DNA from 3 places in the Chamaesiphon sp. genome. Region 3 is predicted to be linked to each of the others. Evidence: riboswitches for the same ligand, from Rfam matches in the RefSeq annotation. Region 3 holds a riboswitch; each other region holds the start of a gene.

Region 1 (2,995 bases), on a different contig from region 3:
GCATTTCAAGCAATCGAAATAGAGCCGTTGGGGCATTACCGATCGCGATGACAGCTCCAGCTAAATAAGGTCGCCATAGTTCTAGAGCAGCAGCCGATCGAGTATTCTCTAACTTGGCGGCTAGATCTACCACCTGGGGATCTGGGAGCGTACAAATAACTTGGTTTTCCACAGGTAAACGTTTGCGCGTCACTCCATCTGCTACCATCCGCGCATCGCACAAAATCGGTGCCCCATTTGCTAGTGCTTTTCGTCCGACTCGAACTGCATCGATCGAATAATCCAGATCGCTGACAATATCAATCATCCCACAAGCATGGATTAGTCGCACTGCTACGGCATTGAAATCAGTAGGTAAGTTGTCTAATTGTGCCTCCGATCGAATCGTCGCAAAAGATTGACGATAAATTTCCGCACCATCGCGGATATAGTCTAGGGGTGCTGGAATCGTAATTTTAGACGGCATGAAGTATTTGGTGCAGTTGAACTGGAGATTGACGAGTCGTAAATGACTCAAAAGATTCTTGGGGATTAAGCCGCTGATGATGATAAGCCGCGATGAGATTGCCGATAGCGATTGGGACTGATAGCGGTGCTAAAAGATCGCTCTGCTCTGGCTCAGATCGGTCTGTAAAGCCCCCGATCGCCAGTCGATAGCTCCTGGTTCGTTCGTCTCCCCAGAGGGTGATATCTGCTCGATCGTGTTGGGCGCAGGATTTATCGCAACCGCTGAAATGGATATTCAATGGTCGATCGAGTGTAAAGTTAGCGGCTAAATACTCCGACAGGGCGATCGCATCCCGTTGAGTATCTGTCGCGCTAAACTGACAACCAGTTGCACCCGCACAGGCTCTTAATAAACTACTGGGATGATTGGCTGTTGTCACCAAGCTTAAATCGTTAATTAATCCCTGCACCCTCGCCAGATCGATCGCCTGGACATCGGGGATAATCAGATTTTGCCAGGGAGTTAAGCGGATCTGCCCACTCCCATACCGAGCGGCGATGCTCCCAACACCCCGCACTTGCGATCCACTCCATCGTCCCAACGGCAACACCACTCCCAAATAGTAGCAATCCGATTGGCATTGCTGATGTACGCCTAAATGACGATCGCTCAATCTAGATTGTGTCTGTGCAACATCGCCATTTTCCGTAGAGAACCGCTTTAGATCGAGGTTTTTAAAAACAAAACGCCTGGAAGTACCGAATTCTCGTTGGACTACTTCCCCAAAACCTGTCAATCCGTAGTGCCCGATCGCATCCCGCAGCCGTGGTTTTCGACGTGCATCCCCACCTAATACTTCGCTCCCGCGTCGATAACTTTGAGCAATCGCCGCCAACATCGGCACACATTCATCCGAGTCTAATCTGACATCTACAGGTAGCGGTGGATCGCCTCTTTCTCTCATCCCTAAATAGAGACTAAACTCGCGACTTCCAACAGCTAACAGCGTAATATCATTAGGTCGATCGACAATCCCCACACTTCCACCACCATCGAAACCCACACTAAATTTACTCGACAACACTCCCAATTCGGGATGCTCGGTGAGATATTCATGCCAAGCATCAGCCAATGGACGCACATCGATCGACTCCTGCGAGTCAATTCCCGCAGTCGGGCTAATCATAATATTGCGGATGCCATCGACAGCACTATTACCCGCCGCCAAACCACAGTCTGCTAATTTACTTAGTAACTCTCGATCGAGATCTTTGGCTAGCGATCGCAGTTGCAAATTCGCGCGATTGGTAACTTGAATATACTCTAAGCTGAGTGACTCTAGTAGACTCGCGATCGTCAGACACTGAGACTCATTTAACACTCCACCTGGAATTCGTAACCGCGTCAACAAACCATCACGAGCGATCGCAGGATGGTAAATATCTGGACAGATCGACCTTTCAACGGACACTGAATGTAACTCCTTCCCGATGCGACGCAGGGAATAGTAGATTAGAGTACCGCCTGCGGTACACTCAGGCACGGTATTCTGACTCGAAGCGTTCGCTCCATCACAGTTGCGGCACAGCCCTGGATTTTCACCAGACTTCCCCGATCCTCAGCTAGACCAATCTAACATGAGATGGTGACTCGTTGCCCTGACCAGATCGGAACAATCCCACTATCGCCCCGTCACAAACATTAAATTCACATTTTCCGGTAGGCAGTTTGGACTCTACATCCGATTCCAGAACAGTCGAATTCAGGCTACAATTGCCTTGTGTGTGAGTCAGTATAAATAACCATCCAAAGCTATGTCCCCCAGCCCACTAACCATAGTTGCTCAAACCGCCATTGGCGTGTCGGTTAGATCTGCTACCTCAGAGCACGAACAGCAAGTTACTAAATTGACTAAAGTATATCCAGTCGATCGACAAGAAAAATTCCTCGAACTTCAAGCCGAGGTTGAAACGCTCCTCTGCCACTTACAAGCTCTTCAACAAGTACGTCGATAATTTGTCAAGCAAAACTTTCTAACTACTCCCTTCCTAGTGTCAAATTAGACATCTGGTGTAGGGGGTGAATGGTGAATGGTGATGTCTCTCGATTGAGTGGGAAGGGAGTATCTAAAATAGCAGCATTTTAAATCAGTACACGGATCTGTAGGTTGGGTAGAGCAAGGCGAAACCCAACACACCCAACCAAAGTTTCTTTCATTCATTAGACGACATTTATGTCGGCTCAGTTGCTCGGAACGAGACACTCAGGTTAAATATTGGTGCGTTACGGCTTGCGCCTAACACACCCTACATCAACCTAGCTTTTCATTTAAGATTGCTACATGCGCTAGTTTTTGATACGGAGTTTGAGTCCCTGGATCGACAACGAAATCATTACTTATTACTTATTACTCAATCACCTAAATTAATTCATACAAAGTACTGCGTTGCCGATCCTGTCGATCGATCGCCCGAATCGCACCTTGCAAATCCTCCACCGACAAACACGTCCCGCCCTTAGCTCCCGCCATCGTCGTAATATGCTCCT
Region 2 (2,995 bases), on a different contig from region 3:
CACCTCTACACCCGCTACTTAGGCGATCTCTCCGGCGGTCAAATCCTCAAAAAAATTGCTCAGAACGCGATGAAACTCACTGACGGTGAAGGAACGGCGTTTTATGAGTTTGCACAAATTCCTGATGAAAAAGCATTTAAAAGCAATTACCGTCAAGCGATGAATGAATTACCCATCGACGAAGCTAAAGCCGATGAAGTCGTCGAAGAGGCTAACGCAGCATTTGGGATGAACATGATTATGTTCACTGAATTAGAAGGTAATCTCATTAAAGCGATCGGTATCCAATTATTCAACCTTCTAACTCGCAAACGCAATCGCAACAATAACGAACTAGCTACAGCCGAGTAAGACTGGGGGATTGGGGGATTGGGAGACTGAGAGCTAGTAAAGTGAAGGGACTAAGAACTAATTATAGTTCCTAGCCCCTTGTCCCTAAAACCTAAAGCCTAAAGCCTAAAGCCTAAAGCCTAAAGCCTAACCCCTAACCCCTAATTCAAACTCACTCCATCGCCGACAGATCTGTTGATAACAGTCTGGAGGCGAAATTTTTAGGCGTTGACACCAGCCGAGATCGAGAGAGCTAGACTCGATCGCAAAAATTAGCTCAGTCTGCGGCTGATAATTAGCGACAGCAGCTAAAATGGGATCGATCGCTGGAGTCTGTACCAGCCACTCTTGTAAGTAGATAGACAATTGCGCCTGAGGGATATAGCGAAAATTAAGACTGGGTTCGAGATTGTCTCCCCAGTGGCGGTCAGAATCGTCCAGGAGATCCACTTCGCTACTGATGACTACTGCCCCTCTATCGAGATTTAGATAACCTTGCCAAGCCTGATAGCCAATCCACAGCAAGTTTTGGGTAAACAAATTGGCGCGGCGGGAGCGATTATAGTGCCGCATGGGTACGAGTGGGGGTAGTGAGGGGCGGAATTTTGGCGAGGATGCCTTGTTTGAGCGGTGCGGGACGTTCTCCCCAAGGTAATACTCCAGTGGAATGCTGATAGTATTTTTCAGCACAGTCGAGGATATTGCTCAACGGGATATTCGGATCGTTGGTCGGAATATCACCAAACAGATATGTATGCTTCCCCGCCGCCGCAAAGGAAATCACACAGGACTTACTACAGGCACTCATACAACCTACAGCTTGGATCGGAAACTCTGTCGCTAACTCCCACTTTTGGTGCAAAGCTTCGAGCTGCTGTAGTAGGCGTTCGCCCTCGCTCGTACCAACGCGCTGACCATCTTGCCACTTACTACCGCAAGTGGTACAAACAAATAAACAATGTTCTGGGTTCACCTAATACCTCGTAGGTTAATTGACCGATATGTAGCTTCTGGCGGGCATTCTGACTCAATCGACGCTGATGCAGACGATTTACAGTTGCGGGACAGTGCTGGATTTTCACCAGGCTTTCCCCATTACTTTGAGTAGCTGTTCCCTACTCAAACCAGATCGAATTTTCATTATACAGGTTCTGCGATCGCTTGCAAAAAATCGTTGGCGCAGACTTTGGTCTGAAATATCGACCCCCAATAATGTAGTATAATAGTCGCCAGGGCGGTTAAGATTTTGGCAGCGGATGTAGGGAAAAATGGGTGTTGAGGATGCCTGTGTTCTGGAAAAGGGGCAATAATCAAGAAAACGCAGAGTTAAACTAAGGGGTTGTGGTTAGCATAGAGACTGAAGTCTCTGCTCATGATGCAAAGTCCGCCTTCTAGGGGTTAAGCTTCTCATCTAGGATTGCTATAACTACCGTTTTAATGGTTGTAATAGTTGTCCGGTAAAGCTTGGCTCGATCGACATTTCGATCCCATATTTCTGCGGCCAGCGATGTTTTGGGAGATAGAATGAACCGAAGAGGATATCCATAATGGGTAAAATCGCGGCATAGTTTTTGTTAATATACTCCGCGCCATCATTCGTGTGATGCCAATGATGAAAAGCTGGCGTAGCCAACACTCGTTCGACAAATCCAAACCGCCAATTCATATTCGCATGAACCCAGAAACTCCAGACGGTGCCGACCAACGAATATAGCACTGGTAGGATGTCTGCATCTGCGGTGGGTTGTGCCAAACCGAGGAGATAGAGCGGGAGTAAGCCCGTAAACCGTCCAAAAAACATATCCAACGGATGGGCGCGAGTATTTACCAACCAGTCCATCTCTTCCGAGCTATGGTGGACTGCATGAAACCTCCACATCCAGGGAATCTCATGCGACCAGCGATGCCCCCAGTACGCACCAAATTCGCCGACGATTATTGCGAGGACGAACCGAACTCGAAAGGGTAGAGCTGCTACCCAAGTATAGATTCCACTGGGTTCGAGCTGATGTACTACCGCAGCCACGATCGACATCGGCAGAATTAGCAGCAGTTTGGGTAGCAGACTATTGAGGAAGTAATAACCCAAGTCGATAAAAAATTCTTTGCGGAAGACTGGCTGTTTTTGCTGGGCGCAAAGCCGTTCTAGCGGGATAAAGACGATCGCGAGGATGACTAACCAAGCGCATAATCTAAATATATCTAACGCTAATGATGACAAATACTGCTGCACGTTATCAAAGCGTCTCCAAGTTTGGGTTAAAAAATCTGGTCAGATCGAATTGAGGTCGTGCTTAACGATGGCGCAACCTCAATCGCAAATGGTGTTTCGATCGTCACGAGCGATCTCAAGTGAACTATCAGGTGAAAATTACAGCTAGTAGTTCTAACAATTTAGGATTTATTTAGGCATTTTTGGTAGATTTAGTTAGTTTCTTTCTCAACCGTAAAGCTGCTGTACCGCCGACAATCGTACCGATAATCGTAAAAGGTTCGGGAACGGCAGTAGGCGAAACCGAGACACCAGACAAGAGCGAGAAGGGTGGTCTTCCATCGGGAGTACCAACTGCCAAAAATGTCAAGATATCACTGGTGGTATTAGCTGTGAATGTTAATGTCTGTTTCTGCCAATCAGTTACCCGCGTAGCTGTATCTGGAAATATAT
Region 3 (2,995 bases):
ATTGGCGCAGGGTTTGAGGCGTTCTAGATTTTACCACTTGTCCACCGACAACGGAAAGGGTATCAGCGAAAGCAGTCCGATTATCAAAGCGCGTACTCAAACTATCATAATAAACTCGTCCCGTTAAGGTAGAATCGTTACCATTACCAAGTTTTTGGTCTATCCCTACATCAAATAAAAATTGGTCGTTATATTTTCGATTAGAATCTGTCAGCCCATTAAAAAATCCTTGCCCGTTTTGAGGATTAGGTGTCGGTACGCCCCCAGGTACGCCTTGATTTTTGGATAATAATATCCCCGTAAAATTTACTTTCGTGCGATCGCTAAGATCGACATCCGCCCGTACTCTCAGGTTATTATAGATAGCATCGCTATTCGTGCGCGTCCCTGAAAAGTTGGCAGATGGAATTGAATAGGCGTAATTATTATTCGCTTGAATGAGATCGTAACCAATCAGCCAGCCGATATTTCCATCTTTTTTACTAACATTAAAGCCAAATTTGGTGTAACCGAGATTGCCTACTTCAGTTTGGGCACCAAAGGAAAGTTTATCGCTCGTCGGACGACTGGTAACGATATTAATAATACCGCCGATCGCATCCGAACCATAGAGGGTAGAACCACCGCCAGGTAGAACTTCAATGCGCTCGACTATACTCGTCGAAAATTCACTGATATCGAAAGCTCCAGATCCCAAGTTATTAATCGGGCGACCATCTAATAAGATTAACACCTGTTCCCTATTGCTGCCCCGAATAAATTGACCGCTGAGGGCATTTACTTCGGTTCCGACTGTGCCACCCCCCAAAATACCTGGTAATGATTGAAGTGCTTCTTTAACTGTTCTGGCTCCTTGCGCTTTAATTTCGTCCTTATTAATGACGTAAGCTGGGCGGGTAGAGTCTTTGAGCGTCCCTTCTTTGCGGAATGGGGAATAGATGGGTTTACTCAATAACCTATCGCCGTAGACGTTGATTTCTAACTCTTCAGCTTTGGCTGGGGCTGTTTCTGGTTGTGGCGTGGGGGCTTGTTGAGCTAGGCTAGATTGCTTGGCATCCAAACCCAATCCTAGTGCTACAGCAATGATGAGGATTTTGATCGATCTGAGATACTTGATATTTTTAACGGACATGGATCTGTTTATCTGAGAGGATTACTGCTAATTTTGCGAGTTTTGCGAGTCGATCTCGATCGAATGGATTTAAGAGAATGATAATCATTCCCATAATATATCATCAAAGCCACAAATCGCTCGCTCTAAAAATAGTTGCTAAAAATTTTTACTAAAAGTCCCACTAAACCTCTAGTAACTAACTTGGGGTGACTGCCAGTGACAAGCATTATCTATACCTAGACAGCACCACGACGATCGATTTTGATTAAATACTCACTGGGAGTTCGATACTAGGAACGATCCCAATTACGCCTTTTCTGAGTCGTTCGGGACGTTCCGACCACTTCATTGCGCCGTCTGGTTGGCGACGATAGAGACTAGCACACTCCAAAATTGACTGAGATACCTCAGCTAAAGAAGTACCATCTAGATCTCCAAATAGATAAGTAGATTTACCAGCCGCCGCAAAAGCAACGACACAGGGACGACTGCACGCGCCCATACATTTAACTGCTTTGACCTCAAAGTCTTCCGTCAACGGGCTTGTAGCTAATCGAGCCGTCAACTCTTGATGGAGTAAATAACCGCCGCTGTTGCCTACTTCTCTGCCGTTTTGCCAATTGCCAGCGCAAGATTGACACACGAAAATTGTGTGTTTGTCATCCATAATATTTTCCCCTCTGTGCCTCGCAGAATATAAGTCGGGACATATCGATATCGGCGGGTGTTCTGACTAATCGACTACCCCAGGTAATCGAAACACAGTTGCGGGACAGCGTTGGGTTTGCACCAAACTTTCCCCTTTACTTTCGATCGATAATCTCGATCGAAACCGAATCTACTCTCAACACAGTACCATAGGTTATCAAATCTGTTGCGAGTTAATGATAATTATTTGCAAACTGAATTAATTTAGCAAGAATGATTATCATTCTTGCTATTTGTGATATGCTATACATGTTTCCATTCATCTTCGCAGTTCATGGATCGGCATCCCATCTACCTAGTGACAGGGCCATGCGGTTCTGGCAAAACTACCTGGATTCACCAACAACTGACTACCAGCACCGAACCTAGTGCTTATATCTGTCTGGGTGCAGATGCTACCCCGATCGATCTGACCTATATTACAGCGACATGTCCCCACGTCAAACCGATCTCGGCTGGGGCATCCTGGACACAGTTAGCCGAGATCCAACCGCTATATGTTGAGATTGCGCCGCAACTCGATCTAGCCTCACTGCAATTACCTGTAGATATCGAATCTTGTCAACGAATTGCGATCGTTCCAAAGGGTTTAATTGAGAGTGAATATCACGATTGGGCGACTCAAACTCTTATCAGTGAAGTCACCGAAAAGAATGTCGCGCTAACTGCCTCTCCGCGCTGGGGATTGACGGGAGAAGTACTAGATCCAGCTAGTTTAAATATATTATGGGATGAATTAATTCAGGGAGCTTATGGTGAAGTTGCCAGGGCTAAAGGTATTTTCGAGATCGTTGATGGTCGATCGTTTTATTTTAGCTTTGGCGTCGGTTTTCCCGATTGTACTTATTTTGAACTGCCGTTACCGCCAGTCTTGGCAGGCAGACCGACCCGATTTAGTGGATTGGAAGTTGTGGGAAATAATTTGCAACCTCAGCTAATTATGGAAACACTAGAAGACTGCGGTTTAGATGATAACGCCCTGGCTTATTATCAAGCACAAATTAAATCCCAATTAGAAGTCGAATCACCGGAAGAAGTAGCAGTATGAAAATAGCAGTAATGTCTTGCATTCATGGTAACTATGAAGCTTTGAATGCGGTATTGTCAGACATCGATAAACAACGGGCAGATAAAATCTTTTGTCTGGGCGATTTAGTCGGTTATGGCCCTCAT

The links. A riboswitch is a leader RNA that binds a small molecule or an ion and turns the genes downstream of it on or off. The one in region 3 is predicted to bind cobalamin.
Region 1: another riboswitch for cobalamin. It lies ahead of cobG (precorrin-3B synthase); the one in region 3 lies ahead of ACEW9J_RS14835 (DUF1636 family protein).
Region 2: another riboswitch for cobalamin. It lies ahead of ACEW9J_RS07325 (DUF1636 domain-containing protein); the one in region 3 lies ahead of ACEW9J_RS14835 (DUF1636 family protein).

What each region holds. Positions count from the first base shown of each region.
Region 1 covers NZ_JBGSQZ010000008.1:18,587-21,581, reverse strand. The annotation lists gene ACEW9J_RS00495 (precorrin-8X methylmutase) at 1-466, opposite strand, end outside; gene cobG (precorrin-3B synthase) at 456-1,991, opposite strand; cobalamin riboswitch at 1,970-2,103, opposite strand; gene ACEW9J_RS00485 (hypothetical protein) at 2,263-2,463, shown strand; gene cofH (7,8-didemethyl-8-hydroxy-5-deazariboflavin synthase subunit CofH) at 2,868-2,995, opposite strand, start outside.
Region 2 covers NZ_JBGSQZ010000103.1:544-3,538, forward strand. The annotation lists gene ACEW9J_RS07315 (heme oxygenase (biliverdin-producing)) at 1-351, shown strand, start outside; gene ACEW9J_RS07320 (hypothetical protein) at 478-903, opposite strand; gene ACEW9J_RS07325 (DUF1636 domain-containing protein) at 890-1,303, opposite strand; cobalamin riboswitch at 1,325-1,474, opposite strand; gene ACEW9J_RS07330 (sterol desaturase family protein) at 1,757-2,551, opposite strand; gene ACEW9J_RS07335 (PEP-CTERM sorting domain-containing protein) at 2,736-2,995, opposite strand, start outside.
Region 3 covers NZ_JBGSQZ010000197.1:8,963-11,957, forward strand. The annotation lists gene ACEW9J_RS14830 (TonB-dependent receptor) at 1-1,132, opposite strand, end outside; gene ACEW9J_RS14835 (DUF1636 family protein) at 1,380-1,781, opposite strand; cobalamin riboswitch at 1,816-1,966, opposite strand; gene ACEW9J_RS14840 (GTP-binding protein) at 2,097-2,870, shown strand; gene ACEW9J_RS14845 (metallophosphoesterase) at 2,867-2,995, shown strand, end outside.